Regions from separate parts of the Paraburkholderia sp. EG304 genome, predicted to be linked through region 2. Evidence: riboswitches for the same ligand, from Rfam matches in the RefSeq annotation. Region 2 holds a riboswitch; the other holds the start of a gene.
The links. Region 2 has a riboswitch for thiamine pyrophosphate ahead of ACLFKU_RS20160 (FAD-dependent oxidoreductase). Riboswitches for the same ligand answer to the same signal wherever they lie in the genome.
Positions count from the first base shown of each region.

Region 1: it holds a riboswitch for thiamine pyrophosphate, as region 2 does, so the genes downstream of both, thiC (phosphomethylpyrimidine synthase ThiC) here and ACLFKU_RS20160 (FAD-dependent oxidoreductase) in region 2, are expected to answer to the same signal.

Region 1 is NZ_JBKGUA010000001.1:81,054-96,252, forward strand. Features, by position in the region: gene leuA (2-isopropylmalate synthase) at 1-837, opposite strand, end outside; gene ACLFKU_RS00335 (hypothetical protein) at 1,168-1,500, shown strand; gene ACLFKU_RS00340 (cadmium resistance transporter) at 1,545-2,171, opposite strand; gene ACLFKU_RS00345 (hypothetical protein) at 2,323-2,766, shown strand; gene ACLFKU_RS00350 (DUF3443 domain-containing protein) at 2,817-4,067, opposite strand; gene ACLFKU_RS00355 (DUF2844 domain-containing protein) at 4,137-4,601, opposite strand; gene bamC (outer membrane protein assembly factor BamC) at 4,999-6,228, shown strand; gene ACLFKU_RS00365 (DMT family transporter) at 6,311-7,240, opposite strand; gene ACLFKU_RS00370 (L-lactate permease) at 7,532-9,130, opposite strand; gene ACLFKU_RS00375 (hypothetical protein) at 9,349-9,828, opposite strand; gene ACLFKU_RS00380 (glycine zipper 2TM domain-containing protein) at 10,014-10,238, opposite strand; gene thiC (phosphomethylpyrimidine synthase ThiC) at 10,386-12,317, opposite strand; TPP riboswitch at 12,406-12,523, opposite strand; gene ACLFKU_RS00390 (GreA/GreB family elongation factor) at 12,666-13,070, opposite strand; gene ACLFKU_RS00395 (hypothetical protein) at 13,670-14,128, shown strand; gene ACLFKU_RS00400 (DUF1223 domain-containing protein) at 14,237-15,097, shown strand; gene ACLFKU_RS00405 (cytochrome b/b6 domain-containing protein) at 15,147-15,199, shown strand, end outside.
Region 2 is NZ_JBKGUA010000016.1:69,120-84,318, reverse strand. Features, by position in the region: gene mlaD (outer membrane lipid asymmetry maintenance protein MlaD) at 1-508, opposite strand, end outside; gene mlaE (lipid asymmetry maintenance ABC transporter permease subunit MlaE) at 600-1,367, opposite strand; gene ACLFKU_RS20180 (ABC transporter ATP-binding protein) at 1,364-2,185, opposite strand; gene thiE (thiamine phosphate synthase) at 2,280-3,383, opposite strand; gene ACLFKU_RS20170 (thiazole synthase) at 3,380-4,195, opposite strand; gene thiS (sulfur carrier protein ThiS) at 4,303-4,500, opposite strand; gene ACLFKU_RS20160 (FAD-dependent oxidoreductase) at 4,566-5,696, opposite strand; TPP riboswitch at 5,918-6,041, opposite strand; gene ACLFKU_RS20155 (ABC transporter ATP-binding protein/permease) at 6,468-8,219, shown strand; gene ACLFKU_RS20150 (hypothetical protein) at 8,453-8,926, shown strand; gene ACLFKU_RS20145 (hypothetical protein) at 8,991-9,659, shown strand; gene ACLFKU_RS20140 (response regulator) at 9,761-10,504, shown strand; gene ACLFKU_RS20135 (flagellar basal body L-ring protein FlgH) at 10,587-11,258, opposite strand; gene ACLFKU_RS20130 (hypothetical protein) at 11,372-12,085, opposite strand; gene ACLFKU_RS20125 (DUF6726 family protein) at 12,089-12,286, opposite strand; gene ACLFKU_RS20120 (hypothetical protein) at 12,302-12,493, opposite strand; gene ACLFKU_RS20115 (response regulator) at 12,886-13,626, shown strand; gene ACLFKU_RS20110 (ATP-binding protein) at 13,623-14,930, shown strand; gene ACLFKU_RS20105 (tyrosine-protein phosphatase) at 15,102-15,199, opposite strand, start outside.

The DNA.
Region 1 (15,199 bases), on a different contig from region 2:
GCCGGTGCGCTCGCCATTTCCGAACAGGCAACCTTCGACGCGATCCGCGCCCGCCATCACGGCGAGTTCCGCGGCGGCGACGGCCGTACCACGGTCGTTATGCGGGTGGACGGAGACGATCAGCGAATCGCGACGCGCGAGATTGCGGTGCATCCATTCGATCTGGTCCGCGTAGACGTTCGGCGTGGCCATTTCGACGGTGGCCGGCAGATTGACGATCGCCTTGTGCTCAGGGGTCGGTTGCCAGATGTCGAACACCGCGTCGCAGACTTCCTTCGCGAATTCGAGTTCGGTGCCGCTGAACACTTCCGGGCTGTATTGCAGCGTGAAGTGCGTTTCCGGCTGCGCGTCGGCGAGGCGCTTCACCGTGCGCGCGGCCTTCTGCGCGAGCTCGATCACGCCGCTCTTTTCGAGGCCGAACACGATCTTGCGGAAGTCCGGCGCGGTCGCGTTGTACACGTGGACGATCGCGCGCGGAGCGCCGCGCAACGATTCGAACGTACGCTCGATCAGATCGTCGCGCGCCTGCGTGAGCACTTCGATCGTCACGTCGTCGGGAATATGGCCGCCCTGGGTCAACTCGCGCACGAAGTCGAAATCGGTCTGCGACGCCGACGGAAACCCGACTTCGATTTCCTTGAAGCCGATCTGCACCAGCGTCTTGAACATGCGCATCTTGCGCTCGGCGTTCATCGGCTCGAACAGCGCCTGATTGCCGTCGCGCAGGTCGGTGCTCATCCAGATCGGCGCGCGCGTGATGGTGCGCGACGGCCACTGGCGATCCGTCAAATTGATCGGCTTGAACGAACGGTACTTGGTAGCGGGGTTTTTCAACATTTTCATCATCCGAGGGAGAGACCGTGGAACGGGTGTCGACCGGACGACGAAAACGCGATACTGGGCCGCCGGTCGGAAACCGGGGCTGGGTCAGTTACTGGGGATTCAAGCGATGCTTCGGTGTATCAGAGAGAAGCGGACGCGCGCAGCAGCAGACCTAGCCCGGTAGAGCGGGCTAGTAGTAGCGATAGGGTGGTCTGGGCGCGGTACATAGTGCGCAATGGGAACATATTATTGAGATTGCGTCAAGGGCACGCAGTGTGCTCGTGCCGCGTTCGATTCACGGGTGAGCTCACGAGGCGTCGTCAATTCATTGAGCAGGAGGCGAACATGAACAGGGTAGCGTGGATATCCGCCGTCGCAAGGATCTGCGCGTGCGCGGCGTTGGCGTGCGGGTTCGTCGGGCAGGTCGGCGCGCAGGGGCTCAGCGCGCAGAACGACATGAACGCGCCGCAGAACAGCACGCGCCTGATGCCACATGCGGCGCTCGGCAGCGAGTATCCGACGCACGGCAACCAGCAGGCGGGCGAGCTGAATCTGAATCCGACCGATCCGCGCGCGCAACTGGTCAACGGCTTGCCGAACAATCCGAGCGCGGGCGGCTATGGCGCGCCGCTGGCGGGCGTGCGCACTTATGTGCAGCCGCCGCGGCCGGCGGATTGAATTCGTCGACGCCGGGACAGTGTTTCGACCGGGCCCCGCGTTGCTCATCCGCCGGACAAAAGCCGCAGCGTATCGTTGTTCAACAACACCGATAAGCCTATCGCGAGCAGGATCAGCGGCAGCAGCGCCGAGCCGTACCGCCGGATTGGCGCGCCGAGCAACGGATGATCGACGAGCCATGCCGCGCCCGCGCACCACAATCCGATCATCACGATGAACACGAGCGAAACCAGCGCGTTCTCGGCGGGGGTATGGCTTGCGTACAGCGGCACGTAGACGGCGAGGTTGTCCGAGCCGTTGGCGATGGCGACGCTCGCGACGGTCCAACTCGATGAGCCGCGAATGAATGGCGAAGCGCTTGTGCGGCCGTCCTCGCCATCCTCGTTGGCGTCATGCCGAGCGTGGCCAGGACCGAAGCGCTGCCACGCCTTGTACAGGCCCACGACGATCGGCATCAAGCCGAGCAGGCCCACATAACCGGCCGGCAGGCGCGTGAGCAAGGCCGCGAGTACGAGCGCCGCGGCGACCAGGATCAACGATCCCGCGTACTGTCCCGCGATCACGCGGCGTCGCTCCGCGCCCGCTTCGGTCAGAAAGCCGAGCAGCACGAACAGGTTGTCGATATTGGTCGCGGCGTAGGCGACGATTGCGAGCAGGACGAGGCTGAGCATGAAGAAGCCGGAGTCGTTACCGAGGGAGAGTCGCCTGGAATTCGCCGCGCCATATGGGCAACGGGCGGCCGGTCAACACGATGCCGATGCGCGGCGTCAAGGTCAAGGTCAAGCGGCTACAATGACCGGGGCTTCGAACAACGGAACATCGATGAAGATTCGCCTTCTCTCTATTGCCTGTCTCGCATGCGCCGCGGCGCTGCTGGGGGCCTGCACGATCGTCACCCGCAACTCGAGCGCCTGCGAGCAATTGATGCGCAGCAAGCTGGCCGAGCCGTCGTCGGGAATGTCGTCGGATAGGCTGCGGGTCACCCATCGCGGGGCCGCGATTCGCGGCTCGCGGGTCGTGGTGGAGGGGACGATCGAGCATGCGGTGAGCGCGTCCGCGACGGCGGCTTCCGCGCCGCTCACCGCGTCGGCGTCGCAAGCGGCCTCCGAGGTCAAGGTGGCCGCCAAGCCGGCCCAGCCGTCGAAGGTCCGCACGCCGGCCGCCGCCGAATGCACATTCCATGGCGAACAGCTCGACGTATTCCGCTGGCTCGCGCCGCCGCAGCTGGCCACGCCGGCTGCACAACCGGCCAGCTCGGCGGGCTGAGTTCGCGCCCGCGCGGCGCACCGTTGCTGCGCATCTAACCCAGGCAAACCTTAGAACGCGTAATACGGCCCCTGGCCTGCCGACGTATTGCGCGTCGCAATCGCCGTGTAAATGCGTTTGCCGTAAAAGAACGGCAAGCCCCAGCCGAAACCGAGGCTCGAATTGCCGGCGAGATTGTCGAACGCGTTGTTCGACGACGCGAACAGCGTGTTCGAATTGGCGATGTCGAACGACACCGTGCTCGACGCGCCATCGATGCCGGTGATCGACGCGCTCGCCGACTGCGTCGAAGTCGGGCAGTACCAGAAGCCGCACAACGGGAACTGCGCCGAGTGGAAGAAGAGGCCGTTCGAGCCGCTATCGAGATAGCTCACCGCATAGGTGAGACCGCCCGAGTTCGTCGTCACGTAGCCCGTCACCGCGTTCGCCCTCAGAACGTTCGTGCCCGTCAGCGTATTGTTCGACTGGGTGCCGATGCCGAAAATCAGTGAGCCCGACACGCTCGCCACACCCGCATCGGCGACGGCGGGCAGGTCGATCACCACACCGTTGTTATCGAGCGCGAAGCTGCTGACCGGGTTGGTCACCTGCTGCGCGAGCGGCTGCGCGGTCGCGCTGCAGCCGCCCGTCGTGCAGCTGTAGTACCAGCGCGGCAACGCGGAATTGGCGCAGCCGTTGCCGCAGTCGACCGGGAACAGGCCCACGCCGAGGATGCCGTTCGCGTGCAGGCTCGATACGGTCAACAGCGACGCGCCGCCGGAGTTCGCGCAGTCGGCGGGCGCCCCGGGCAGCGCGCTGTCGGCAATCAACTGGATCGGAATCGATGACGCCTGTTGGCCAGCCATGCGCACGTCCGCGGTGCGGATCGAGCCCCACGCGTAGCCGCTGCCGAACACCGCGCATTCGGCGCTTACGCCGCTGCCCGCGGCGATGGTCGGCAGCGACAGCGTCGTCGGCAGCGCTGACGCGAGGATGCGCAGGCCGTTCGAGCCGGTGTCGACCTGGATGTCGTCGATCGTCGCGCAGTTGCCGGTGCCGGCCTGGCAGACGGTGACGCTCGTCATCAGCATGTTGCGCGTGTTGCCGGGCGATACGCCGACCGTGACCGGCTGCACGTTGGGCGTGGTCGATTGCGGCACGTTCGCGCTGGCGGAACTGGTCGGCGCGCTCGCGGACGGCGTCGAGCCCGAGCCGGACGAGCCGGACGAGCTGGATGAGGAACTGCCGCCTCCGCCGCCGCAGCCGGCCAGGGCCGCGCAGACGATCAGAAGCAGGGCATGGAAACGCAAGGCGGATGTCATGGCGTGGCGGTCCGTCTGGTGGAACTCAGGCGTGAAAGGGGCGCGAGCGACGCGTGCGGGGCGCGCGCGTCACTGGATGTCGTCGGATGTGACGCCGGCGGGCAAAGCCGCCGGCAGCCACGCGCGGCCGACGTAGCCACGCATCGGTCCGCCGGACTCGACGATCACGTCGGAGCGCGAGACCCGCGAAGAATGCAGATTGCCGCTGCCGGCCGGCGCCGCGGCGCCGGTCTTGTACGAGTCGCCGTATTTACCGAGCAGCGCGTGCAGATCCGGCATCGTCGGGCCTTGCCACGCGTACGCGACGATCAGGCCGGTGCTGGTCGCGTATTCGTTGATCGTGGTATTGCCGGCGTCGGTCCACGTGCGCTCGCGCAGTGCGCCATTGAGCAGCGTGCGCGGCGCGCTCGCGCCCGCCACCGCCTGGCTCGGCATCGTGCCGCCCAATTCGGCATGCGCGCCGAAGCTCGCGCAGCACGCGACGACGGCGATCACCGAGGCGATCGCGGATGGATGGAGACTGGACTGGGACATGAGGCCTTCCTCGTTTGGCGCCGGATTTTTATTGAGATAACTCGATCAACGTAGCACCGGTTTTCTTCTGGTCTTTGCACATCGCGGCGGACAGGACCGCACGCAATGTGGAAAACAAGCCGCATGCAGACCGGGAACCCTTTTTCGGCGGGCCTCCGGCGAAGACTTGGGAGTACTCCCAAGGTCAACTCGAAAGTGTCATTGAGTGTTAAATTTACCTCATAGGAGGGCAAATAGCGTGACGGGCGCGGACTTTTTTCCCGTGGCCGTTTCGTCGCGGTGGCATGCGGCGATTCCCGGGCAAACCCCAGTTTTTGCACACGCCTCGCCGGGACCGGTAAAATGTTGGGTTGATCCACGGAAACTTGCCGTGGCGTAGCGGAAGGATTCCCCGAACATGACTGATTTTCGTCTCACCAAGCGGTTTGCAGTAATGCTCATGGCAGGCGGGCTGGTCGCCGGCTGCGGTACCTCGTCGCCGACCAAAATCGACTATAGGAGCGACTCCCGTTCGAAGCAGGTATCGCTTGCCGTACCGCCGAACATGATCGACGAGACGGCCGATCAGCGCTCGCTGCCGCCACAGGGTGGCGAAACTTCGCTGTCCACGCTGAAACAGGTGCAGGCGCAGGCGCCGGCCGGCGACGCGGTTGCGGTCGTGCCGCCCGTCCAGGGCATCCATATCCAGCGCGACGGCACCGAAAGCTGGCTCGTGATCGACAACAAAACGCCCGACCAGGCGTGGCCGCAAATCCGCCGCTTCTGGCAGGAGCAAGGCTTCCTGCTCGTCGTCGACCAGCGCGACAAGGGCGTGATGGAAACCGACTGGAACGAAACCCACGCGCAGATCAACGACGGCTTTATCCGCAACACGCTGTCGAAGGCGATGGGCAACAGCTACGTGAGCTCGGAGCGCAACAAGTTCCGCACGCGTCTCGAAGCGGCGCCGAAGGGCGGCACCTACGTGTTCGTCAGCCAGAAAGGCATGCGCGAGGCGATCACCGGTACGAACAATGAGTCCACCCAGTGGCAACCCAAGCCGAACGACCCGGCGCTCGAGCAGGAATATCTGAAGCGCCTGATGGCCTCGCTTGCGCGTGCTGAATCGGGTGCGGGTGGCACGCAGAACGCCGAGCTGTCGCCTGCGGGCACGCAGATCGCGCCGAACGCGGCGACGGCGGGTGCGAAGTCTGCGACGGCCGCCGTCGTCGCGCAAAACGTCGCGCTGGCGGCTCAGCCGTCGACGCCGGACGTGGATTCGGCCAACAACACTTCGGCCCAGCTCTCGTCAACCGAACTCACGCTCGGGGAGCCGTATGACCGTGCGTGGCTGCGCGTGGGCCTCGCGCTCGATCGCAGCAATTTCACGGTCGACGACCGCGACGTGAGCCGCGGTCTGTATTTCGTGCGCTACGTCGATCCGAAGGATATGTCGTCGGCTGAGCAGGGCTTCTGGAGCCAGGTCTTCCACGGCCGGAAGGAAAAGGTCGCCAGGGAGTATCGCGTGAACGTGCGCGCGGTGACGCCGGATCAGACCCGCGTGGCCGTGGTCGACGACAAGGGGCAAGTCGACGAAAGCTCGCAGGCCAAGCAGATCATGAGCCTGATGGCCTATCAGCTGCACTGATACGGGAACCTCGCGGCCAACGCCGCCGGTTCGACGAAAAAAACGCCCGGAGCAATCCGGGCGTTTTTTTTCGACCGCCTACTCAGGTATCCGCGCGCCGCCGCGTGCCGACCCACGGCAAGCGCTTGATCACGCCGGTCGCCAACGCGGTGCCGACCAGAATCACCGCGCACCCTTCGAGCATGCCGGGTGACACCGTCTCGCCGAGAAACAGCGCGCCCCACAGAATGCCGAAGATCGGAATCACGAAGGTCACGGTGATCGCGCGTGTCGGACCGGCGACCGCGATCAGATGGAAGAACAGCATGTACGCGATGCCGGTGCAGGCGACGCCGAGCGCGATCACCGCGCCCCACGCACGCAGCGAAATCGGCGCGGCGGGCCAGTAGATCACCGCGAGCGGCAGCAATACGATCGTTGCGCCAATCATCGTGCCGGTCGCGACGCTGAGCGCGTCGACGCCAGTCAGGTGACGCTTCGTGTAGTTGGCGGCGATGCCATAGAGCAGCGTCGCGCCGAGCGCGGCGCCGGCGGCGAGCGCGACGGTGAGCGGCGCGGCGGCCGAGCCGTCCGGCGCCGCGATCTGGTCCCACACGAGCATCAGCACGCCGAGAAAGCCGACCACGAGGCCGAGTGTGCGCAGCGCGCTGAGCCGGTCGCGCAGCCACAGAAAGCCGACCAGCGCGCCCCACAGCGGCGCGCACGCATTGATCACCGACGTGACGCCCGCCGACAGAGTCAGCTCGGCATACGCGAACAGGCAGAATGGCGCCGCCGAATTGAGAATGCCGACCACGAGCAGCGGCAGCGCGTGCGTGCGCAACAGCGTGCCGGACTGTTGCAGCGGCCGTCGCGCGATCAGCACGATCGCGAGAAAGAGGGCGCCGATGCCGACGCGCAGCGCCATCAGCGGCGCGACGCCGAAGTCGGTCACGCCGACGCGGATGAACAGGAACGATGCGCCCCACAGGGCGGCGAGGATCAGCAGTTGCAGAAGGTTTCTGGCTTTCATTGGAATGGCGCCGCGCGCAGTTGAGTCGGGACGCCAGCTCATCCTAACAGTGCGATCGCGCGATTCGTTTCAATGCGGGATGAAACGGCAAGATCCGGGAGACGGCCGCGTCCGGGTAGGTCGATCGTAAGCGCTGCGAGAGTGCGCGCCAAACGAGCAATTCTCACCGATATGTGAGAAAAATTGCGATGCGGCGGCGCGGTAGCGGGGATGGAATTGCAAACGGAGCCCGCGATGCGCGGGCGCCGTCGGAAACGATGTGAATTGCGTTGCGCCGTTAGCGGCGCGAGCTCAGCGCGGAATCATCCATTGCAGGAAGTTCTGCTGCGCCCACACGAGCACGCCGAGCAGCACCGTGAGCAGAATCGAATGCTTGAAGGTCTTGGCGAACACGACGCCTTCCTTGCCCTTCAAGTCGGTGGTCGCGACGCCGGTCGAAATGTTCTGCGGCGAAATCATCTTGCCCATCACGCCGCCCGACGAGTTGGTCGCCGCCATCAGCACCGGATTCAGATTGAGCTGCTTGGCCGCCACCACCTGAAGATTGCCGAACAGCGCATTGCCCGACGTATCGCTGCCCGACAGGAACACCGCGACCCAGCCGAGAAACGCCGAGACGAGCGGAAACACCGGCCCGACCGACGCGACCCCGAGGCCGAGCGTGTAGTTGAGGCCCGAGTAGTTCATCAGATACGCGAGGCCGACGATCGTCGCCACGGTCAGAATCGCGATGCGCGTTTGCACCCACGTGTCGGAGATCGCCTTGCCGAACTCGGCGGGGGGGAGCCGCACGACGAACGCGGTGATGAGCGCCGCGACGAGGATCGCAGTGCCGGTCGCAAGCGGCTGGAAGTCCCAGATCGCGCCGTACGGCGTGTTGTACAGCGTGATGAACACGGCCTTGTCGAGACCCGGCCACGACACCTTCACGTCGCCGATCGTGAAGATCCTCGCTACCGTCCAGACGATCACGACAACCGACACGATGATCCACGGATACCAGCCTTGCACGCCGCCGATCTTGCCGCGCACCTCGTTGATGCGATCGACGTTGATCGCGAATTTCGGATCGGCGACGGGCTTCCACACCCGCAGGAACGCCACTGTCAGGATCAGCGAAACCAGCGAAGACAGCACGTCGGTCAGGCTGTAGTTCACGAAGTTCGAGACGACGAACTGAGTCAGCGCGAAGCTCAGGCCCGACACCAGCAGCACCGGCCAGATCCGCAGCATGTTGCGAAAGCCCGCGTACACGCCGATCACATAGAAGGGCAGCAGGACCGCAAAGAACGGCAATTGCCGCCCGACCATCTTGCCGAGCACATCGGACGGCAGATGCGTGACCGCGCCGAGCACCGTGATGGGCACGCCGAGCGCGCCGAACGCAACCGGCGCGGTGTTGAAGATCAGCGTGAAGATCAGCGCTTCGAGCGTCGGAAAACCGAGCATGATCAACAGTGAACTCGTGATCGCGACCGGGGTGCCGAAGCCCGAGATGCCTTCGAGCAGCGCGCCGAACGAAAAGCCCACCACGACGAGCACGATGCGCCGGTCGTTCGGCAGGTTGTCGATCATCCACAGGCGGAAGGCTTCGAAGCGTCCCGAGCGCTGCGCGATGTTGTACAGCAGGATCGCGGTGAAGACGATCCACATCACCGGCCAGAGCGCAAAGACGACGCCGGCTGCGACCGAGTTGAGGGCGAGCCCGACCGGAAACTGCCAGACGAAAATCGCGACGATCAAACCGACGATCAATCCCGCGAGCGATGCCTGCCACGCTGGCCTGCGCGCCCAGCCGAGCAGCGCGAGCACGACGATGATCGGCAGCGCGGCGACGATAAACGACGCAAAAAGCGAATTACCGACTGGAGTGAGCAGTTGATGAAACATCACGTCTCCTTCGTTGTTGTGTAATTCGACGCGGGAGATTGCGCATGACGGCGCGTCGCTCTGGCATGGCGGACGCTCGCGAGTGGCCTCGACCAAGCGGCTGCGCCTGATTTAAGCGGGTGCTGCGTGCAACCTTTCAAGAATAGAGCGCCATATCGGCGAGTCAAGCCGGGAAAGTACGGGCGGGGTGTGCGCGGTGACGGGTGAACAGAGACAGGTCAATGCCAGTGGCCGCCCCAATGACCGCCCCAATGTCCCCCCCAGTAGCCACCAATGCCGATCGCGATCGACGGTCCATAGTAGGGGGGATAGCCGTAATAGGCGGGATAAGGATAAGCCGGTGGCGGATAGTAGGCGGGATAAACCGGAGGTGCCACATACACGGGCGCGGGGGTTGCATAACCGGGCGGCATGTCCTGCGGCGCGACCTGCATTTGCGCCTGGGCTTGAGGCGTCTGCTGTGGATCGGTGGCCGGTGTGGTTTGGTCCGCTGCGGTGGCGGGGGCGGTCGAATAGTACGACGTGTAATAGCCCGCCGGATAGTAGCCGGCGGGGTAGTAGCAGCCGGATAAAAACAGACTGGAGGCGAGCGCGGAAATCGGGGCGGCGGGCCGCGCGAATCTCGCGGAACAACGAAACGATATGCGTGGCGACGAGAGACGCACCGCGCGAAGATGGGTGACGACGCGGGACTTCATGGCGCGCTCCTCGATGAACCGATGCCGCCTCGCGCGACGTCGTTGTGAGGAGCTTACGCTCTTGCCGCGGCAGCGCTGTGGCAAAACCGCAACCGCATATTTAAGTCTATTTCCACGCGCATAGTCGAGACGAGAGCGCACTGCATTCGCCGCCCTCGTCAGTCCTCGGAACGCTCGTTTGCCGCTCACTTGCCGATCTGGTTACCGATGACACCGCCTACCGCCGCGCCGCCCAACGTCGACAAGCCGCTGCCGCCGATCGCCGCGCCGGCTGCGCCGCCGACACCCGCGCCGATCGCGGTATCGCGTGTGCGTGGGGACATGTCGCCGCATGCCGCGACACCCGCGACGAGCGAAAGTGCAACTGCGACGGTGCCAAGACGAGTACGGAGTTGAAGGATCGATTTCATGATGATGACTCCCTTCTTTGTTGGACGTAGTTGTTTCCTTCTCGCCGCACACAACGTGCCTGCTCGACGCGGTGGCACAAAAAAAAGCCCGCCATGCCGGCGGGCTCCGATACTGCTGGGCTAACTCGCGCGTATCGCGCAAGCCGCTTATTGCCGCTGATAAATCTCCGCGCCTTGCTTCATGAACTCGATCGACTTGACTTCCATGCCTTTCTGCAGCGCTTCGTTATCGCTGACGCCCTGTTGCGCGGCGAACTCGCGCACGTCCTGGGTGATCTTCATCGAGCAGAAGTGCGGGCCGCACATCGAGCAGAAATGCGCGACCTTGGCCGAATCCTTCGGCAGCGTTTCGTCGTGGAATTCGCGCGCCTTGTCCGGGTCGAGACCGAGATTGAACTGGTCTTCCCAGCGGAATTCGAAGCGCGCCTTCGACAGCGCGTTGTCGCGTACCTGCGCGCCGGGATGACCTTTCGCGAGGTCCGCTGCGTGCGCGGCGAGCTTGTACGTGATGATGCCGGTCTTCACGTCGTCCTTGTTCGGCAGACCGAGGTGTTCCTTCGGCGTCACGTAGCACAGCATCGCGGTGCCGAACCAGCCGATCATCGCGGCGCCAATGCCCGACGTGATGTGGTCGTAGCCCGGCGCGATGTCGGTGGTCAGCGGTCCGAGCGTGTAGAACGGCGCTTCGTCGCACCAGTCGAGCTGCAGGTCCATGTTCTCCTTGATCAGCTGCATCGGCACATGGCCCGGACCTTCGATCATCACCTGCACGTCGTGCTTCCACGCGATCTGCGTGAGCTCGCCGAGCGTCTTCAGCTCGCCCAGTTGCGCTTCGTCGTTGGCGTCATAGATCGAGCCGGGACGCAGGCCGTCGCCGAGCGAGAAAGCCACGTCGTAGGCCTTCATGATTTCGCAGATGTCTTCGAAATGCTCGTACAGGAAGCTTTCCTTGTGATGCGCGAGGCACCACTTCGCCATGATCGAGCCGCCGCGCGACACGATGCCGGTCATCCGGTTCGCGGTGAGCGGCACGTATTGCAGACGCACGCCCGCGTGGATCGTGAAGTAGTCGACGCCCTGCTCGGCCTGTTCAATGAGCGTGTCGCGGAAGATTTCCCACGTCAGATCTTCAGCCTTGCCGTTGACCTTTTCGAGCGCCTGGTAAATCGGCACCGTGCCGATCGGCACCGGGCTATTGCGGATGATCCATTCGCGCGTTTCATGAATGTGCTTGCCGGTCGACAGATCCATCACCGTGTCGCCGCCCCAGCGGATCGCCCAGGTCATCTTGTCGACTTCCTCGCCGATGGAGGAGGTCACCGCCGAGTTGCCGATGTTCGCATTCACCTTCACGAGGAAGTTGCGGCCGATGATCATCGGCTCGCTTTCCGGGTGATTGATGTTGTTCGGGATGATCGCGCGGCCGCGCGCGATTTCCTCGCGCACGAACTCCGCGGTGATTTCGGTGAGGCCGTTCGGGCCGAACGCGCTCGCGCCGAACGCCTGGCCCGGATGCTGGCGGCCCATCATCGCGGCGAGCTTCGCGCCGTTCGGGCCGCTCGCCTTGAGGGTCTCCAGATACTCGGCACGGCGCTGGTTCTCGCGAATCGCGATGTATTCCATTTCCGGCGTGATGATGCCTTGCTTCGCGTAGTGCATCTGCGTCACGTTCTTGCCGGCGATCGCGCGCCGCGGCGTGCGATGCAGACCCGGGAAACGCAGCTGCGCGGTGGCCGGATCGGCAGCGCGCTCGCGGCTGAAGCTGCTCGACAGACCGCTCAGCGGCTCAGTGTCGCCGCGCTCTTCGATCCACGCCTGACGCAGCGCGGGCAGACCCGCGCGGATGTCGATCTTCGCGTCCGGATCGGAGTAGGGGCCCGACGTGTCGTACACGTAGATCGGCGGATTCTTTTCGCCGCCGAAGCTGTCGGGCGTGTCTGCCTGCGAGATTTCGCGCATCGGCACTCGGATGTCGGGGCGTGAGCCGGTCACGTAGACCTTGCGCGAATTCGGCAGCGGCGCGACGGCGGCCTCGTCCACATGGGCTTCGGCGGAAATAAACTTCGGATTGGCGCTCATGTAAGTCTCCGTACAAAGTGGGGCGGCTAAGCAGGAGACTGAGATGGAAGTGGTCGGAAATCGCTGGGAGGTGAGGCTGTTGAGGCTGGTGCGAGATCCGTACGCTTCCCTGCGCTGGCATTATCCAGATCAGGTTCAAAGGGTATTTCTCACCCACGCAACACGGACCTCCAGCTCCGCGCTACGCAGGACCCCCGCGTTAGCAGCGCACACGATACACCGCCCGCCCGCGGTTTGGCAACCTGTCTGCGTGATTCAAAAAAACTGGTCCAGATGAATCCGGACATCTCCTATGCTTATTTCGAGACCGCGTCAGACAGGGCAACTTACAACAATGGAACAGCCGGCTTACAGCGAAAAATCGTCGGCGGCTTCGGGCTGATACAGGATTTTGGCGATCTTGAGGACTTGCTGATCGCCGCTGGGTGGCGTGAAGCGGATGCTCTCGCCGCGGCGCGCGCCGAGCAGCGCGAGGCCAGCCGGCGAGAACACGTTCAGCCGCCCTTGCGCGAAATCGGCGTTGGGCGGATAGACGACGGTCCACGTCATTTGTTCGCCGCTCGCCGTATCGATCAGCGTCGCTTGCGAGTTCATTGTGACGACGTCGGCGGGGATATCGTGCGAATCAACGATTACCGCGCGTTCGAGCACGTCGTCGAGCACGTGCTGCAGCTTGGCGTTGGCGGCCGCATATTTCTCGAGGCGGGTCACGTCGAGTTCGGTCAGATAGCAGGTTTTGATCTTCTTCATCATCAGGACTCCGATAAGGCGGTGGAGGATGGCCGCGTGCGACGACCCCGTGCGGGTGGTCGGCGGATGAGTTCACGAATGGGAAAGCCCGGAGCCCGGCGACGCGGCCCTGGGTATCGGCAGGCTACGTCAGCAAGGGCGCCGGGCGGCGCGAAGCGGGAGCGTTCGGGACGTCTCGCCGGCGCCGTGCGGCGCGACACCCGCGCGCGCGCAGCCGCCTGCGCGGCATGGGCGCAAGCGGGCGAGAGCACGGAAAGTCGGACGACGCACAGAAGTCACGGGCAAAACGACCAGGTGATGGGAATAGCGAACAGGAGGTTGCCGCGCAGCAAAACGTGAAGCCCGCGACACCAGCGACGAAAACTTGATGTTAGCACGCTGTCTCGGGCGTTTCCGTTCGCGACATCGCACTCGGTCGAGCGGCCGTCTTTTGTGCGGTGCCAGAAGAAAGCGACGTGGTCCGCATAGCGTTCAAGCCAGTCACACGATTGCCGTTAATCAAAGTGCAGCGAAGGCCGCACTCCTGCGAAGCGATTCGCGGGATGGCGCGTGAATGGCGCGACGCGACTCGCGCCGATTGACCGATTGACAGAGAGGTGCACATGAAAGCGGAAAGAATGCGGTGGCGAACGTTCGGTCGCACAGCCGCGGTGGTGGCATTGCTTGCCGCGCCGCTGGCGGCGCCGGCGGCATCGACGGTGACGGGCGGCGTGATCCGGTTCGTGGGGATGATCGTCGCACCGCCGCTGCAGATCAGCGCGGATACGGCGATCACTGGCGTCGCCGTCGAAAGTGCGAGCGTGGCCGGTCAGCGCTTCTCGCGCACGGTGACGTTCAGCGCGCCGCCGGGCGTCGTCAGCGGGGCCGATGTCGCGCTCGAAGTGAACGGCGGCACGCAGTCGCGGGATCTGGTGGCAGCGCGTTTCGTCGATGGCGCCGGGCACGTCGTGCTGGCCCGCGACGGCCACTACGCGGTCGATCGCGCGGGCGGGGTGCTGTCGCTGAACGCGCGGCGCACCGATTCGGACACGCGCGTGACGGTAGTGGTCAGTTACGACTGAGTCGCGGCGAGCCTTGGCTCGCTACCCATGCCGGAAAAAAATTAAAAGAGGCTTGTCATAACCGGCCGCGCGGGCCGACAAACGTGCAGATTTCGATCGGAGCACGTCATGTCGACCGCGCACTATCGCTCGCTACTTCAGCGCCTAGCGACTTTTTCGAGGCCCGCCGCCGGCCTCGCGCTCGTTGTGCTGAGCGCTTCGGGCATAGGTGCGGCAGATGCGGCCAGGCCCCAATGTGCGACACACAGCCCCGCGCACCGGTTAGCGCTCGTCGAGCTGTACAGCAGCGAGGGCTGCGATAGCTGCCCGCCCGCCGACCGCTGGCTCGGTCAATGGAAAAGCAATGGCGCCGCCCACGGCATCGTGCCGCTCGCACTGCACGTCGACTACTGGAACAGCCTCGGCTGGACCGACCGGTTTTCCCAGCGTCGCTTCACCGAACGTCAGCAGACGCTGACGCACCTCGCGGGCGCGCACACGATCTATACGCCGGAAGTGTTCGTCGCGGGCCGCGAGCTGCGCGACTGGTCGCAACGCGACAGTTTCGAGCGCCGCATCGACGAGCTCGTCGCCGAACCCGCGCAGGCCAATGTCGCCCTCGAACTAAGTCCGCGTGCACCCGGTGCGTTCGATGTCGATGCGCAGTTCAGCACGACGGACGCCGCCACGGGTCCGTTGAGCGGCTATCTCGCGGTCTACGAAAACGCGCTGACGACGCAGGTCGGCGCGGGCGAAAACCGCGGCGCGACGCTGCATCACGAACGCGTCGTGCGCGCGTGGTTCGGGCCGGTGCCAATCGTCGCCGGTCACGCGCGGATTCGTCAGGACGTCGATCTACGCGATGCGAGCGTCGACGCGAAAACCGATCCGATCGCCAACGTCGCCGACCGCTTTGGCGTGGTCGCGTTCGTCGAAAGCGACGCGAGCGGCGATGTGCTGCAAGCCGCCGATCTTCCAGCGTGCCGTTGACCGACACCGCACGCGCCGCATTCTCTACCGCTGCCCGAGGAGAGCCGCCATGTCCACACCCACACCGCACGCGTTGCGCCCCCGCGCACCCGCCGCGCCCGC
Region 2 (15,199 bases):
CCGGCGCTCCCGGCGCCGGTGTGGGGGCGGATGCAGCGGGCTTCGCTGCGCCGGAATCCGCGGCCTTGCTATACAGGAACTGGCCGATCAGGTTTTCCAGCACGATCGCCGATTGCGTCATCGTGATGGTATCGCCCGCCTTCAGCATTTCCGAGTCGCCGCCCGGCTCGAGCCCGATGTACTGCTCGCCGAGCAGACCCGAGGTCAGGATCTTCGCCGAAGTGTCTCTCGGAAACTCGAATTGCTTGTCGATATCGATCGTGACAAGCGCCTGGTAGGTGTTGCTATCGAAGCCGATCGACGCGACCCGGCCGACCGTCACGCCAGCGCTCTTTACCGGCGCGCGCGGCTTCAGCCCGCCGATGTTGTCGAACTTGAGCTTGACCGGGTAGGTTGCCTGGAACGACAACGAGCTCATATTGCCGGCCTTCAGCGCAAGAAACAGCAACGCCACGAAACCCAGCACCACGAACAGGCCGACCCAGAAGTCGAGAACATTCTTTTTCATCGTCATCCCAAAGTGAATCCACCGCGCCGCCGCCACTTCCCGCCGTGCGCGGCGCATCGTGCGCCACCGGCAGCCGGCACGCTGCGCGGCCTTAGCTGAACATCAGTGCGGTCAACAGGAAGTCGAGCCCGAGCACCGCGAGCGACGCGTACACGACCGTGCGGGTCGTCGCGCGCGACACGCCTTCCGGCGTCGGCTTCGCCTCGTAGCCCTGAAACAGCGCGACGAAGGTCACCGCCAGACCGAACACCACGCTCTTGACGACCCCGGCGCCGACATCGCGCCACACGTCGACGCCACTTTGCATCTGCGACCAGAACGCGCCGGCATCGACGCCAATCAGCAGCACGCCGACCACGTAACCGCCCAGCACACCGACCGCACTGAAGATCGCCGCGAGGATCGGCATCGAGATGATGCCCGCCCACAGGCGCGGCGCGATCACGACTTTGACCGGATCGACGGCCATCATTTCCATCGCGGTGAGTTGCTCGCCCGCCTTCATCAGGCCGATTTCGGCGGTCAGCGACGTGCCCGCGCGCCCGGCGAACAGCAGCGCGGTCACGACCGGCCCGAGCTCGCGCACGAGCGACAGCGCGACCAGCAGCCCGAGCGCCTGCTCGGATCCATAACGGTTCAGCGTGTAATAGCCCTGCAGCCCGAGCACGAAGCCGACGAACAGCCCGGACACCGCAATGATCACGAGCGAATAATTACCGACGAAGTGGATCTGCTTCGTGACAAGACGCGGGCGGCGCAGCAGCGGGAAAATTTCGAGCACGAGGCGCAGGAAGAAGCGCGTCGCGTAGCCGGCGGTGCCGAGCCCGGTGATGACCGAGCGACCGATCGTACTGATCATGACTGGCCTCCGCCGATGCCGAAATCCGCCGCGAGCGGCGTCTGCGCCGGATAGTGGAATCGGAACGGGCCGTCCGGCGCGCCGTCGATGAACTGGCGCACGGTCGGGTCGGTCGACGCGCGCAGCTCGTCCGGCGTGCCTTCGGCGAGCACGCCGCCGTTGGACAGGAAATACACGTAATCGGCGATCGCGAACGATTCCGGCACGTCGTGCGTGACGAGAATCGACGTCGCGCCAAGCGCCTGGTTCAGCGTGCGGATCAGGTTCGCGGTGATGCCGAGCGAGATCGGGTCGAGGCCGGCGAACGGCTCGTCGTACATCATCAGTTCGGGGTCGAGTGCGATCGCGCGCGCGAGCGCCACGCGCCGCGCCATGCCGCCCGAAATCTCCGACGGCAGCAAATCGCGAGCGCCGCGCAGGCCGACCGCGTTGAGCTTCATCAGCACGAGGTCGCGCAGCAGGTCTTCGGGGAGATCGGTGTGTTCGCGCAGCGAGAAGGCGACGTTTTCGAACACCGACATGTCGGTGAACAGCGCGCCGAACTGGAACAGCATGCCCATCTTGCGGCGCAGCGCGTAAAGGCCTTCGCGCGTCTGCCCGCCGATGTCCTGGCCATGGAACAGCACCTGGCCGCGTTGCGCGCGCACGAGGCCGCCGATCAGCCGCAGCACAGTGGTTTTGCCGCAACCCGAGCCGCCCATGACCGCGACGACCTGACCGCGACGAAAGCGCAGATTCAGATTCGACAGGACGAGCCGGTCGCCGTAACCGAAGTCGACGTCGCGCAGCTCGAGTATGGTCTCGGGGGAGGAAGGCACCAAACTGACAGTCCTTTTACACGGAAGGCCGAATTATAGGGCCATCATGCAAAAGCTGCCTTGAGGTGCCCCGTTCCTTGACTATGCCTGACGATTATTGCGTAAACGTGTGTTGCAGCGCCGAAACAGCGGCGGCCGGGTCGGCCGCTTCGGTGACCGCGCGCACCACCGCCGCGCAGCCGACGCCAGTCGCGAGCACCTCCGGCAGCACCTGCAGATCGATCCCGCCGATCGCGACGAGCGGCACCACGCCGTCGAGCAGCCGCACATAGCGCGCGAGGCGCCGCAAGCCCTGCGGCGCGGTCGGCATGACCTTGGTCGTGGTCGGGAATACGGCGCCCAATGCAATGTAGCTCGGACGAAAATGCAGCGCCTTCAGCATCTCGTAGAAGCCGTGCGTGGACAGGCCCAGGCGAATGCCCGCGTCGGCCAGCGCGGACAGATTCGCGGTATGCACGTCTTCCTGACCAAGGTGAACGCCGTACGCGCCCGCCTCGAGCGCGGCCTGCCAGTGGTCGTTGATGAACACCTGCGCGTTGTGCGCGCGGCCGGCGGCCACACAGCGGGCGATCTCGCGCTTCAGTTCGTCGGCGGGTTCGGCCGACTTGCGGCGCAACTGCACCGTCTTCACGCCGTAGCCGACTACCCGTTCGACCCAGTCCGCGGTCGGCAGCACCGGATACAGACCGAGCTTGTCCGGGCAGCGCGGGAACGCCCTGGCGGGTGCCGGCGGCAGGCCGGTCAGGCGCGGAAAGCGGCCGGGGTCGGACGGGAAAGCGTCGTCGGCGCGGGTCTCGTCGCCGTCGCGCCACGCGAGCGCGAGCACCAGTGCGTCGTGCGGATCGAAACCGCAGTCGAGGAACGCGGCCAGCGCGGGAATCCAGTCTTCCGCCAGATGACCTTCGAGGCCGTACTTCTCACCGCCCAGATGCAGCGTCGCGCGGTTTTCCGCGGCGACGATCACGCCCGCGCCCCGCGTCAGCCAGCGCGCGATCTGCTCGCCGTGCTGCTGCGCGTCGGCGATCACGATCAGGTCGCCACCGTTCGGTTCGTCCGGCGCGGTCAGGCAGATGCGCCACGGCGCGTGGGTCGGCGGCCAGTCGCCGAGCCGCGCGCGGATGCGCTCGGCGGCTTCGATGAGTTCGTCGGCCGTCGGCCAGAACAGATCGCGGTCTTTCAGCGTCAATGACTGCGTCATGCCGCACCTCCATCCTGATGCCAGAACGGCATGCCGACCACCGGCGTGCTCGCGTGCGCACTCTCGCGCTCGGCCATCGGGCCCGCGAGATACGCCTGCCGGCCCGCCTCGACACCCAGCGCGAACGCGCGCGCCATTGCGTCCGGATGCGTCGCCTGCGACACCGCCGTGTTCAGCAGCACGCCGTCGAAACCCCACTCCATCACCTGGGCCGCGTGCGACGGCACGCCGAGCCCGGCATCGACGATCAGCGGCACGTCTGGCAGCCGCTCGCGCAACACGCGCAGCCCGTACGGATTGATCACGCCCTTGCCGGTGCCGATCGGCGCGCCCCACGGCATCAGCGCCTCGCAGCCAGCATCGAGCAGACGGCGGCCGATCACCAGATCTTCGGTGCAGTACGGCAGCACCTTGAAGCCATCCTTGACGAGCCGCGCGGCGGCTTCGATCAGGCCGACCGGGTCGGGCTGCAGCGTGTAGTCGTCGCCGATCAGTTCGAGCTTGATCCACTCGGTCTCGAAGATTTCGCGCGCCATATGCGCAGTGGTCACCGCTTCACCGACGGTCAGGCAGCCCGCCGTATTGGGCAGCAACGGCACGCCGTGGCGCTTGAGCAGCTCGAAGAAGCCGGCTTCCGCGTTGCCCTCGTTCATCTGACGGCGCAGCGCGACGGTCACCATGCCGGGGCGCGCGGCGTCGATCGAATCGGACAGCGATTGCAGCGACGGGTAGCGCGACGTGCCGAGCAGCACGCGGCTTACGAAAGTTTGACCGTATAGCGTCAGCGCGTCGGCGCTCTGGTGAGAAGTCATTTGCATCATCCTGGTTTGCCGTCGCGGCTAGAACCGACCGCGTGACGGCAATGGGTTTTCGGCGACGGTTGTTGCGTTCGGTAAGCGGCAGGCTGGCGCGAGCGCGCTCAGCCGCCCGCGACCGGCTGCACGACGTCGAGCCGGTCGCCCGTTTGCAACGCGCGCGCCGCATGCTGCGCACGCGCGACGAAATCACCGTTGAGCGCGACCGCGAACGGCGGACGCGCGCCAAACGCGGTGAGCGCATCGGCGACGGTCGAGCCTTCGGGCAACGACAACGGCTTCTGATTGATATGAATGTCCATGGTGTTCGAATACGGTTCAATCGATGGCGCAAGCGGCATCGCGCGCGGCACGTTGGCCGCCACGCTCAGGCCGGCTCGCGCGCGAAATGCTGTTGGAACAGCTCGCTCCAGCGTGCGTCGCGCCGCCAGCCGGCGAATGCGTCGGCGTCCCCTACGCGGCCGTCGAGCAGCGCGCTCGCGAAACGTACAGCTTCGTCGGCGACTTCCGGCGCGATCATAAAGCCGTGCCGATACAGGCCGTTCACGCGCAGCGTGCGCGCGCCGTCCCACAGCAGCGCGGGACGGTGATCGGGCAAGGTCGGCCGGCACTGCGAATTCAGCTCGAGGATGCGCGCCTCGCCGAAGCCCGGATGTACCGAGAACGCCGCACTCAGCAATTCGAGCGCCGAACGCACGCTGACGGGCGACATGTCCTCGCCCTCCACCTCGGTCGCGCCGATCACGTAGAGGCCGTTCTGCTTCGGCGCGATATACAGCGGGTAGCGCGGATGCAGCAGCCGCACCGGGCGAGTCAGCTGCAGGTGCGGTGCATGCACGCGCGCAACTTCACCGCGGATGCCGCGCAGCGTCGGCAGCACGGGCTTCGCGCCGAGCCCGCGGCAATCGATCGTGATGCCGGCGTCAGGCAGCGACGCGTCGTCGATCGGCGTGTTCCAGTGCGTGTCGACGCCGCGCTCGGCAAGCCCCGCGGCGAGCGCGGACAGCACCTGGCGATTGTCGAGTTGCCCCTCGCGCGGCAGCAGCCAGCCCTGATTGAAGCGGCCGGCCAACGCGGGTTCGGCGGCGCCGAGCTGCGCGCCCGAAAGCGCGACGAAGCCGCCATCGAGCAACTCGGCCGGCGCGTTCGCGCGCACGCGGCGCTCGAACAGCGGCGCCTCCGTGCGATCCGCGTGATGCCAGACGACGAGCGTGCCGTTGCGCTGGAAAAACACCGGCTCCGGCAGTTCGGCGAGCACGCGCGGCCAGCTTTCGAGCGAACTCACGCCGAGCCGCGTGATCAGCAGCTCGGCGCTGGCGGCTTCTGCCAGCGGCGCGAGCATCGCCGCGGCGACCCACGCGGCAGCCTGCGACCCGGCGGCATTGCCGCGCTCATAGAGCGCTATGCGATGGCCGTCGCCCGCGAGGCGCCACGCGACCAGCCGGCCGCACAAACCGCCGCCGAGCACCGCGAAATCAGGTCGAGCGGAACGGTTCATCGCGCGCTCTCCGTTTGATTGCGGCGGGCAAAACCAAAGCGGCACGGCACGCCGGAAGCGGCGTGACCAAGAGAAAGATGCATGTCTGAAGAATAGGCGGTCATCGAGTCCTTTCCGTACGGCCAAAAACGCACGTACCCAGGACGAAACCGGCGGGTGAAGCCGGCCGGTCACGGCGTGTGCAGGTGAGCTGCGCTCGCCGCCCGGCGGGGAATGGAAGACGGTTGCTTCCGGAAACTTCCCGCGCCGGTATTACCCGGATCGGGTGCAAAGGGTCTCTCTCAGCCTCGCCGCCCCGGCATGAAAATCATGCCGCCTGTGGGCGAAGCACCCCTGTTTCGTCGCAGGTCATTAGACCATAAAAGGCGCGGCGCCCGCAAACCAGCGGTCCGCCGTCGCTGCCGCGATTTTGATCTGGCACCGTCTACCGAGATGTCGATGCGAAGCGGCCCGGCGGTCTGGCACAATGCCGTGACCGGTGCCGAAAAAACGCGGCGCGCGGCACTCGTGGCCGCATGCGTGGCGGCGGAATCACGGCGGACGCCGGCCCCGAAAAATTAATTTTCGCTTAAGGGCGTCACGCCAGAATCGGGCGCCCGTCCGGACTCGCGTTCATCGCGATGGCGCGATGCCCGGCCAGGTACCGCAGACCCGCCGCAGTCACGGCCTCGCAAAGGGCCGGCTGTTAACGGGATCGCCCGACATGGGTAACCAGATCGGACCCGTACGCCGCCGGAATGCACTTCGGGTCAGCACTTCATCAGGACGCTCATGACACCACATACTTCCGCCAGCCCCGCGCTGCCGTCCGACGAAAAGGTCTCCGCCTGGAGCCTGATCAAGCCTTACTGGGTTTCCGAGGAACGAGGCATCGCATGGGCGCTGCTCGTCGCGATCATCGTGATGAACCTGATCGTCGTCTGGATCAACGTGCGCCTGAACCGCTGGAGCGCAGACTTCTACAACGCGCTGCAACAGAAGAACGTCCACGACTTCCCGCATCTGTTGATGATTTTTACCGGACTCGCGTTCGGCTTCATCATCCTCGCCGTGTATGGACGCTATCTGCGCCAGATGCTCGGATTCCGCTGGCGCCAGTGGCTGACCACCCGCTACCTGAACGAGTGGCTCAACGACAGCGCGTTCTACCGCATCGAGCGTGACCGCCTCGCCGACAACCCGGACCAGCGGATCAGCGACGACCTGCAGTCGTTCGCGACCACCACGCTGTCGCTGACGCTCGATCTGCTGTCGACCGTCGTCACGCTGGTGTCGTTCATCACGATCCTGTGGACGCTCGCGGGCGCGCTGAGTATTTCGCTCGGCGGCATGCCGCTGCATATCCCCGGCTATATGGTTTGGGCCGCCGCGCTGTATGCGGTGGTCGGTTCGCTGGTCATGCAGAAGGTCGGTCATCCGCTCGTGTCGATCAACTATCAGGCGCAGAAGGTCGAGGCGGATTTCCGTTTCGGTCTGATCCGGCTGCGTGAGAACGCCGAGCAGATCGCGTTCTACAACGGCATGGAAACCGAGAAGACGAACGCGCGCACGCTGTTCGGCCGCATCCGCGACAACTGGTGGCAGGTGATGAAGTACACGAAGCGCCTGACCTTCGTGCTGAGCTTCTATGGCCAGATCGCGATCATTTTCCCGATCGTCGTCGCCGCGCCGCGCTACTTCGCGGGCGCGTTCACGTTCGGCGTGCTGATGCAGATTTCGAGCGCGTTCGGCACCGTCAGTGATTCGTTCTCGTGGTTCATCAACAGTTATACGAGCCTCGTCGAATGGCGCGCGACCGTGAACCGGCTGCGCGAATTCAAGCGCGTCGTGCATGCGCCGCGTCTGAAGGAATCGGTGTCGCCGGCCACGGAACACGGCGGCATCAACCTGCATTTCGTCGACAGCAACACGCTCACCACCGACAGCCTCACGCTCGCGCTGCCCAATGGCAACCCGCTGTCGCGCATCCGCGATATCGCGATCCGGCCGGGCTCGCGCTGGCTCGTGCGCGGTCCGTCGGGCGCCGGCAAGAGCACGCTGATGCGCGCGCTCGCGGGCCTGTGGCCGTTCGGCGACGGTTCGATCGACGCGCCGGTCAATGCCCGCATGATGTTCATCCCGCAGGTCAGCTACATGCCGATCGGCACGCTGAAGGCGGCGCTCGCGTATCCATCGGCGGCGGACACCTATGGCGACGACGAATGCCGCGACGCGCTCATCACCTGCCATCTGTCGGAATACGCGGACCGTCTGCAGGAAACGGGGCACTGGACCCGCGTGTTGTCGCCGGGTGAGCAGCAGCGCTTCGCCGCCGCGCGCGTGCTGCTGCACAAGCCTGACTATCTGTTCCTCGACGAAGCGACCAGCGCGCTCGACGCGGAAAACGAGGCGCGGCTCTATCGACTGTTCACCGAGCGGTTGCCGAAGGCGGCGATCGTCAGCGTCGCGCATCGCGAATCGCTTGCTGCGTTCCATGACGAAACGCTCGACGTCGAGCGTTCGGCCGAAGCGATAGCGGCGTAAGCGACGCGCGCGGCGCTCAGGTCAAAAAAGCGCACGACGCCGCTCCGCGCGTCGTGCGAAACATCCGGAAAGACACGAGAAGAGTTCGGAAGCATTTGCGAAGCGCACAAGCTGTTCCGCGCTTTGGAAATGCCTGCGAGCAGCGACCATAGTCGTACGGGCCGCGCCATGCGTCGGCCTTCGTTGACATCAGTCACGTCTTTGATCGCAACCGCTCTCCGGACTTCTCGCCCATGTCATTCGCTCGCCGTGTTTCACCTTTTCTCCCGTCTTTGCTCCCGCGCCTCGCGCTCGCCTGCGGCGCGGCGCTGCTCGTCACGAACACCGTCGATGCCGCGCAAACGGCCGAGCCGAATCAGCCCGCCGATATCTGCGCGGCGCTGACGCACATCGTCGATGCGAGCGATTTCCGGCAACTGCCGAGCGAGACCGCAGCGCAACTGCCGGGCGTCTCCCATTCCGACGATTGCCGCGCCACCGCGCACGCGTACGACTGCCACTGGCGCGCGCACTGGCAAGCCGACGGCGTCATCAACGATCCGCTCGAAGAACTCGGCGCCGACATCGCCGCCTGTTTTCCGCGCGTCGTGCACGACGTCAACACACCTGTGCGCCAGCATTTCGTCGTGACCACCGACGCGCGCCGCGTGAACGTCACCGCAAGCGTGCAAGGTCAGAACGAACTGCGACTGCGCGTGACGCGCTGAGCGCGCGGCCGTCGCTGCTTTCGATGACCCAGCGAATCTCGTGACCGGGATCGGGCGCCGCATTATGACCTCGCCGCCAACCGTGCGCGCGCCAGCCGCAACCAGGCCTTCGCGTCTGGGTCGGGTCGCCTCGCTGATATCGCGGCGTCGCTGCGCCCTCGCCGCCTTCGCCGCGACGCTGACACTCACGCTCGACGGCTGCGCATGGACGCTGATCCAGGCCGCCGACGCCACCGGTTCCGTGATCCAGGCCGGCTACGCGATCGCGTCTAACTATTCGTCGCCGACCTTCGTCAATGGCCGGCCCGCGGATGTGCAGCACGTGTGCATCGAAGTGAACCCGACGGTGTCGGTCGGCGATTTCGTGCCGGCGCTGCAGCTCGCGCTCGAGCGGCGCGGCATTCGTTCGGACGTCTACAATCCGGGCACTTCACCCGCCGGCTGCGAAGCGCGGCTCGTCTACAACGCCGCGATCGACTATGGGCGTCGCTCGTTCAGCGACGAATCGATCCAGTACCTGTCGATCATCGATCTGACGCTGATCCAGAGCGGTCGCATTCTGGTCACGGCGCGCTATCAGACGGGCGGCCTGAACACCGACCGCTTCTCGTCGGCCTCGGTGAAGCTTGGCGGCTTGATCGAGCGGATGGTCGTCGATCGAACCGATTTCGCGCGCCAGGAGCAGCAACAGCAGACCTTGCAGACCTCGCAGGCCTTCGCGCCGACCCACTGAATACCCGCAGCTTGGGGTTCGCTTGCAGCGTCTTACACGGGAAAGGATTGGAAAGCGGTATGCGCTTTGCGCGGCCCGTGGGCATCACTAAGATCACCTGAATGAACCAGACCATCCTGATCGTCGATGACGATCCCGTCGTACGCGAGCTCGTCAGCGAGTATCTGCACGGGCGCGGCTTTAACGTCGCCACGCTCGAAAATGGCTCGGCGTTGCAGCGCAGATTGCAGCAGGAGCGCCCCGCTCTCGTCGTGCTCGACATCATGATGCCGGAGCTCGATGGCATCAGCGCGCTGCGCGCATTGCGCGTCGCTGGCGACGACATTCCCGTGATTCTGCTGACCGCGCGCTCCGATCCGATCGATCGCGTGATCGGCCTCGAGCTCGGCGCCGACGACTATCTCGGCAAGCCGTTCGAACCGAGCGAGCTCGTCGCGCGGATTCGCACCGTGCTGCGTCGTCGCGGCTCGATCGCGCCGGGCGCGCCCGAGCAACGCGCGCCCTATCATTTCGGCCGCTTCGAAGTGAACTTCCCCGCGCGCGAACTGCGCCGCGGCGGCGAACGCATCACGCTGCGTTCGAGCGAATTCGCGATGCTGAAGGTGTTCGTCACGCATGCGATGACCGTGCTCACGCGCGCGCAGTTGCTCGAAGAACTGCACGGCAATAGCGACGCGCACCGCAATCGGAGTCTCGACGTGTCGATCTGGCGCTTGCGTCGCCTGATCGAAGTGGACCCGTCGGAACCGCGCTACGTACAGACGGTGTGGGGACGCGGCTATGTGTTCGTGCCGGACGGCGAGATCGGCGCGGCCGAGCGCGGGCTCACGCCGCCGCTCGGCTAGCGGTGCGAGTCGAACTGATCGAAGCCAGTTGACGCGATCTGCGCGCCGCGCGTAACGGGCACCGCGCTGACGCGGCCGACAGTCAAAACGTCAGCACACTCAGAAACATCCGCTGCAGCCAGCCCATCGTCGTCGCATCGTTGACCATGCCGAGGCCCGCCTGCTCGATGCGCGCGTTCGCGACCTTGCTCGACGCAACGTAATTGCCCGCTTCGATATCCTTGGGATTGACGATGCCCGACAACCGAAGACGGTCACGGGTACCGCTCATCGCGATCACCTTCTCGCCCGACACGACGAGATTGCCGCCCGATACCGTGCCGATCACGGTCACGGCGAGCGTGCCCGTCATGTCGCTGATGTCGCTCAGACGGCCCTGCCCTTTGTAGTCGGTGCTGGCCGAGCCGATGTTGAACAGTTTCGCGAGCCGCGCGGCGGCGTTCGTCGATTGGTCCGCCGCGGCCGCGGTGATGCTGCTCGCGCGGTTCGCCGATGCGCTCGCGCTGTTGTTGCCGCTATACGATTCGGACAGCCGGATCGTCAGCACGTCGCCGATATGCTGCGCGCGCGGCGTCTCATACAGCAGCAGCGGTGCGCCGGCCTGATAGATCGCGCCTTGCGTGTTGACGTTCAAAGGCGCGGATGCGAGCGGCGGCGCCATCGGCGTTTCGACGATCGACCTCGTCTGCGCGCTCGAACAGGCCGCGAGACAGCTCGCGGCGCCGAACACAAGGATGAGACGTAATGCGGTCATGCTGGCTCCGTGGCGAGAAAGATGAAATGGAGTTGAAGCGTGGCGGCGCTAGTGGGTCGCCCCCCGCTTTCGGCGTTGGGCTCGTGCCGATAGTCAGGCTTGCCAGGCAATCATCAGCCCGCGTCGGCGCCGCTCGCCTGCCACTTCCGCACGACCGCTTTCATCCACGCATCCGAGCCCTTCAGCAGATACGTGAGCGTGCCGTTGCGGCTGCGCGGCAGAAAGCAGAGCGTGATCGAACTGACCGCGTTCTCCCATACGTACATCGGCATCGCGCCCGGTGCCGCCGCGTTGCGCGTCGCGAGACGCGGCGGCCCAAAACGATCTTCGAGCGCGTCGCGCAGATCCTCCGCGGTCAGTTCGTCGATCACGAACGACATCTCGTAGAGACGCAATGCGCCTTGCCCGTCGATACGCGTAAAGCGCATCACATGTTCGAGTGCCGGCGCGCCATCGACCACCGCCTGCGACACCGCCCAGCGCTCATCATCGCGATGCGCCCAGCGGCACGCGACGCTCAGGCTATCGTGCGATTTCAGCCGCATGCCGAGCGCACCTGCCTGCACGTCGGTCTCGCAGATCGGCACGCTGCCGATCGGCGTCGCGTGCACGGCCGAGCCCGCGCGGAATTCGTCGATCGTGATGCCGAGCGCGACGCCGCGAAACGAAAACGGCGCGTCCGGCGAGCGCCGCCGCGTGTCGGTGACGACGCTACTCGATGCCGCGCTGGCCGCCTTCTGACTGCGCGCGTCAGGCTGCGCATGCGCGGCGCACGCCAGCACACCGCCGAGCAGCATCAATGCACCAACCATCCTGGCGAGCATCATGATTCAATCGATCGCGGAAGCGCACATGTCGAAAGGCGTCGCCGCCGCATGGCCGACGACCGGCAGCACTTTCAGGGTCGCCGCCGTGACCCGGCACGGCAGCGCCGCGGCGCCGCAGCCGCCCAGCGGCAACAGCAGCGAGCCGGCAAGGAGCCACGCCAGGGCGCGACTCCGACGCTCAGTAGTTCTGGATAACAGCACGCGGACCTCGCCAGTTCACGCCGTCGTGTTGACCAGATGACCGATGAGCCCCGTCCCCGGCACAGGCAGTGCAGGCTGCTGGAGCGCACTGCTTTGCTGCGATTTCGCCGCTGCGCTGGTGGAACCCGAACTTGAGGACTTTTCCGTGGCTGGCGTCTTCGCCAGCGTGGAGAAAGGCGTGGAACTGAGCGTGTTGTGGATCGTCATGATGGACCTCGCGAAGGTGCGCATTGCGCGCTGGTGTCGGTTGAACGACGCACGCCGTCGTCCGAGGCAGCGGACCTCGTTCGGCTTGCGGCGCGACTTGCTGCGGAACGAATCATCGCGCCGCGCAAGTGCCGACGATGGGCCAAGCAAAGCGCGCTTTCGCGCGGTTGTTACGATCCGTTCCGTGGGCTTGCGAGGACTTTCCAGTGCTTGCCAGGCGTGGCCATCGCGTGGCGGTCGTTGCGGAGAGCAGGGGCAGGCAGTGCTACAGTAGGCGCGGAACCTTCGCTGATTCGCCACGGCGCGAGCCCGCCAGCGCCCCGCGGCGCACAGTAAGCGTTGGTAAGGAAATGCGCGGTCGCGCGTCGGGCGCGCCAGTCTAGAATTTCGCCATGAATCCACAGGTCCTTATCGTCGACGACGATCCGGTCGTACGCGATCTGCTTTGCAAGTTTCTGCAGTCCAACGGTTTCGATGCGTCCGTGCTGCATGACGGCACTCATTTGCAGCGTCGTCTCGAGCGTGAGCGGCCGTCGGTCGTCGTGCTCGACATCATGATGCCGAACACCGACGGCCTGCGCGCGCTCACCGCGTTGCGCGCCGCCGGCGACGACATCCCGGTGATCTTCGTGACCGCGCGCGGCACGGTGGCCGATCGCATCGTCGGTCTGTCGCTCGGCGCGGACGACTATCTGACCAAGCCATTCGATCCGCGCGAACTGCTGGTGCGCATCCAGACCGTGCTGCGCCGGCGCGGGCCGTCCACCACGAGCGCGCCCGAAGCCCGCAAGCGCTATCGCTTCGGTCCGTTCGAACTGGACTTCGCGACGCGCTCGCTGAGCCGCGACGACGCCAAGCTGCCGCTACGCGACAGCGAATTCGCGCTGCTGAAGATCTTCGTCAACAATCCGTACAAGGTGCTCTCGCGCGTGCTGATTCACGATCTCGTGCATCGCGACGATCTCGCCTTCCGCGACCGCAGCCTCGACGTGCCGATCTGGCGCCTGCGCCGCGTGATCGAGGACGATCCGTCGAACCCGTGCTACGTGCAAACGGTGCGCGGCAAGGGCTACGTCTTCGTGCCCGACGCCAACGGCACCCCCTTCGAGGACGGGGCCACCCCGAGCGCATGAGAAATCCGCTGAACACGCTGTTCGGCAGAATGGCGTTGCTGTCGGCGGCGGTGCTGTTCGCGATTCAGGCGAGTTGGTTCGTGCTGGTGACGATGCAGCCGCCGCGCCATGAAATCGACGGCTTCGCGCGCGGCATTCTGCTCGTGCTGCAGGCGATCAACGGCGAGCCGATCAAGGGCGCCGCGCTCGCGCCGGCGATGCGCGTGCATCTGGTACCCACCTGGAACATGCCGACCAGCGTGCATCTGCGCGAGCCGCACGAGCATATGCTGATCGAGTTGAGCCGGCATCTGCGCGAGAACCTGCCGGCCGGCACGCAGATCGCCGTCGACGATCTGCGTCCGCCGCAACTGTGGGTATTGTCTCCGGGCAAGTCGAACTGGGTCGTCGTTCCGGTCGACGTTCCGCCGCCGCCGCGCTTTCTGATCGAATCCGTCTCGATGCTGGCCGCCGGACTGATCCTGTCGCTGTTCGCGGTTTGGCAGATGCAACGGCCGTTGCTGCGCGTCGCCGATGCGTCGCGCGCATTCGGCTCGGGCGGCCGGCCCGAACCCGTGCCGGTGCAGGGCCCGCGCGAACTGCGCGATCTGATCGGCTCGTTCAACGACATGATGCGGCGCCTGAACGAAGCCGGCGACGACCAGGCGGTGATGCTCGCCGGCGTCGCGCACGATCTGAAGGCGCCGCTTACGCGCCTGAAGCTGCGCGCAAGCGTGCTGGTCGATGAAAACGAGCGCGCGGGCCTGATCCGCGACGTCGATGCGCTGACCAACATCGTCCAGCAGTTCCTCGAATTCGCGGGCCAATCGGCGGACGCCGGCCCGCCGGTCGAAGTCGACGAGTTCTTGCGCGAGCAGTTTTCCTCGAGCGAGTACCCGGAGGCCGCTGACCCCGCCGAAGCCGCGGACCCCGCCGAAACCCCGCTCTTCGCACTCGACTTGCGCGCCGGCCCGTCGTTCACGCTGCCGCGCACGCTGCTCGACCGGCTGGTGACGAATCTCGTCGACAACGCGCTCGAACACGGCATGCCGCCGGTGGAAATCTCAACCGCGTGCAACGACGGTCATTGGATCATCAGCGTGCGCGACCACGGCCCCGGCATTCCCGACGAGCGCATCGCCGCGGCGATGAAGCCGTTCGTGCGGCTCGACGCCGCGCGCGGCGGCGAAGGCCATTGCGGCCTCGGTCTCGCGATCGTCGCGCGGCTCGCGCACCATCGCGGCGGACGCTGCCTCGTGCGCAATCATGCGCGGGGCGGGCTCGACGTACGGATCGAATTGCCGGTGGACCCGGCGCTGACGTGAGGATGCGCGTAGGTAAGGGGGCGCGCTAAGGGCACTTACCTGTCCTTACCGCATCGGCTGTCGCGCGGGTTGCGGCCTTATAGCTGCCCCCGGCAACCTCGATGCCGCCCTTCTCCGTCCGCCCGCTCCTCTGGGGCGGACTTTTTTTCGCCATCGGACGGCCCAAGCGCGTTAATGCACGAGCCGATTGCGCAGCGCGTCGACCGTTGCCGTGGAAAGGCCGAGGCCTTGCGTCAGGTAGCTCGCCATCGTGCCGTAGCTCGCCTGGA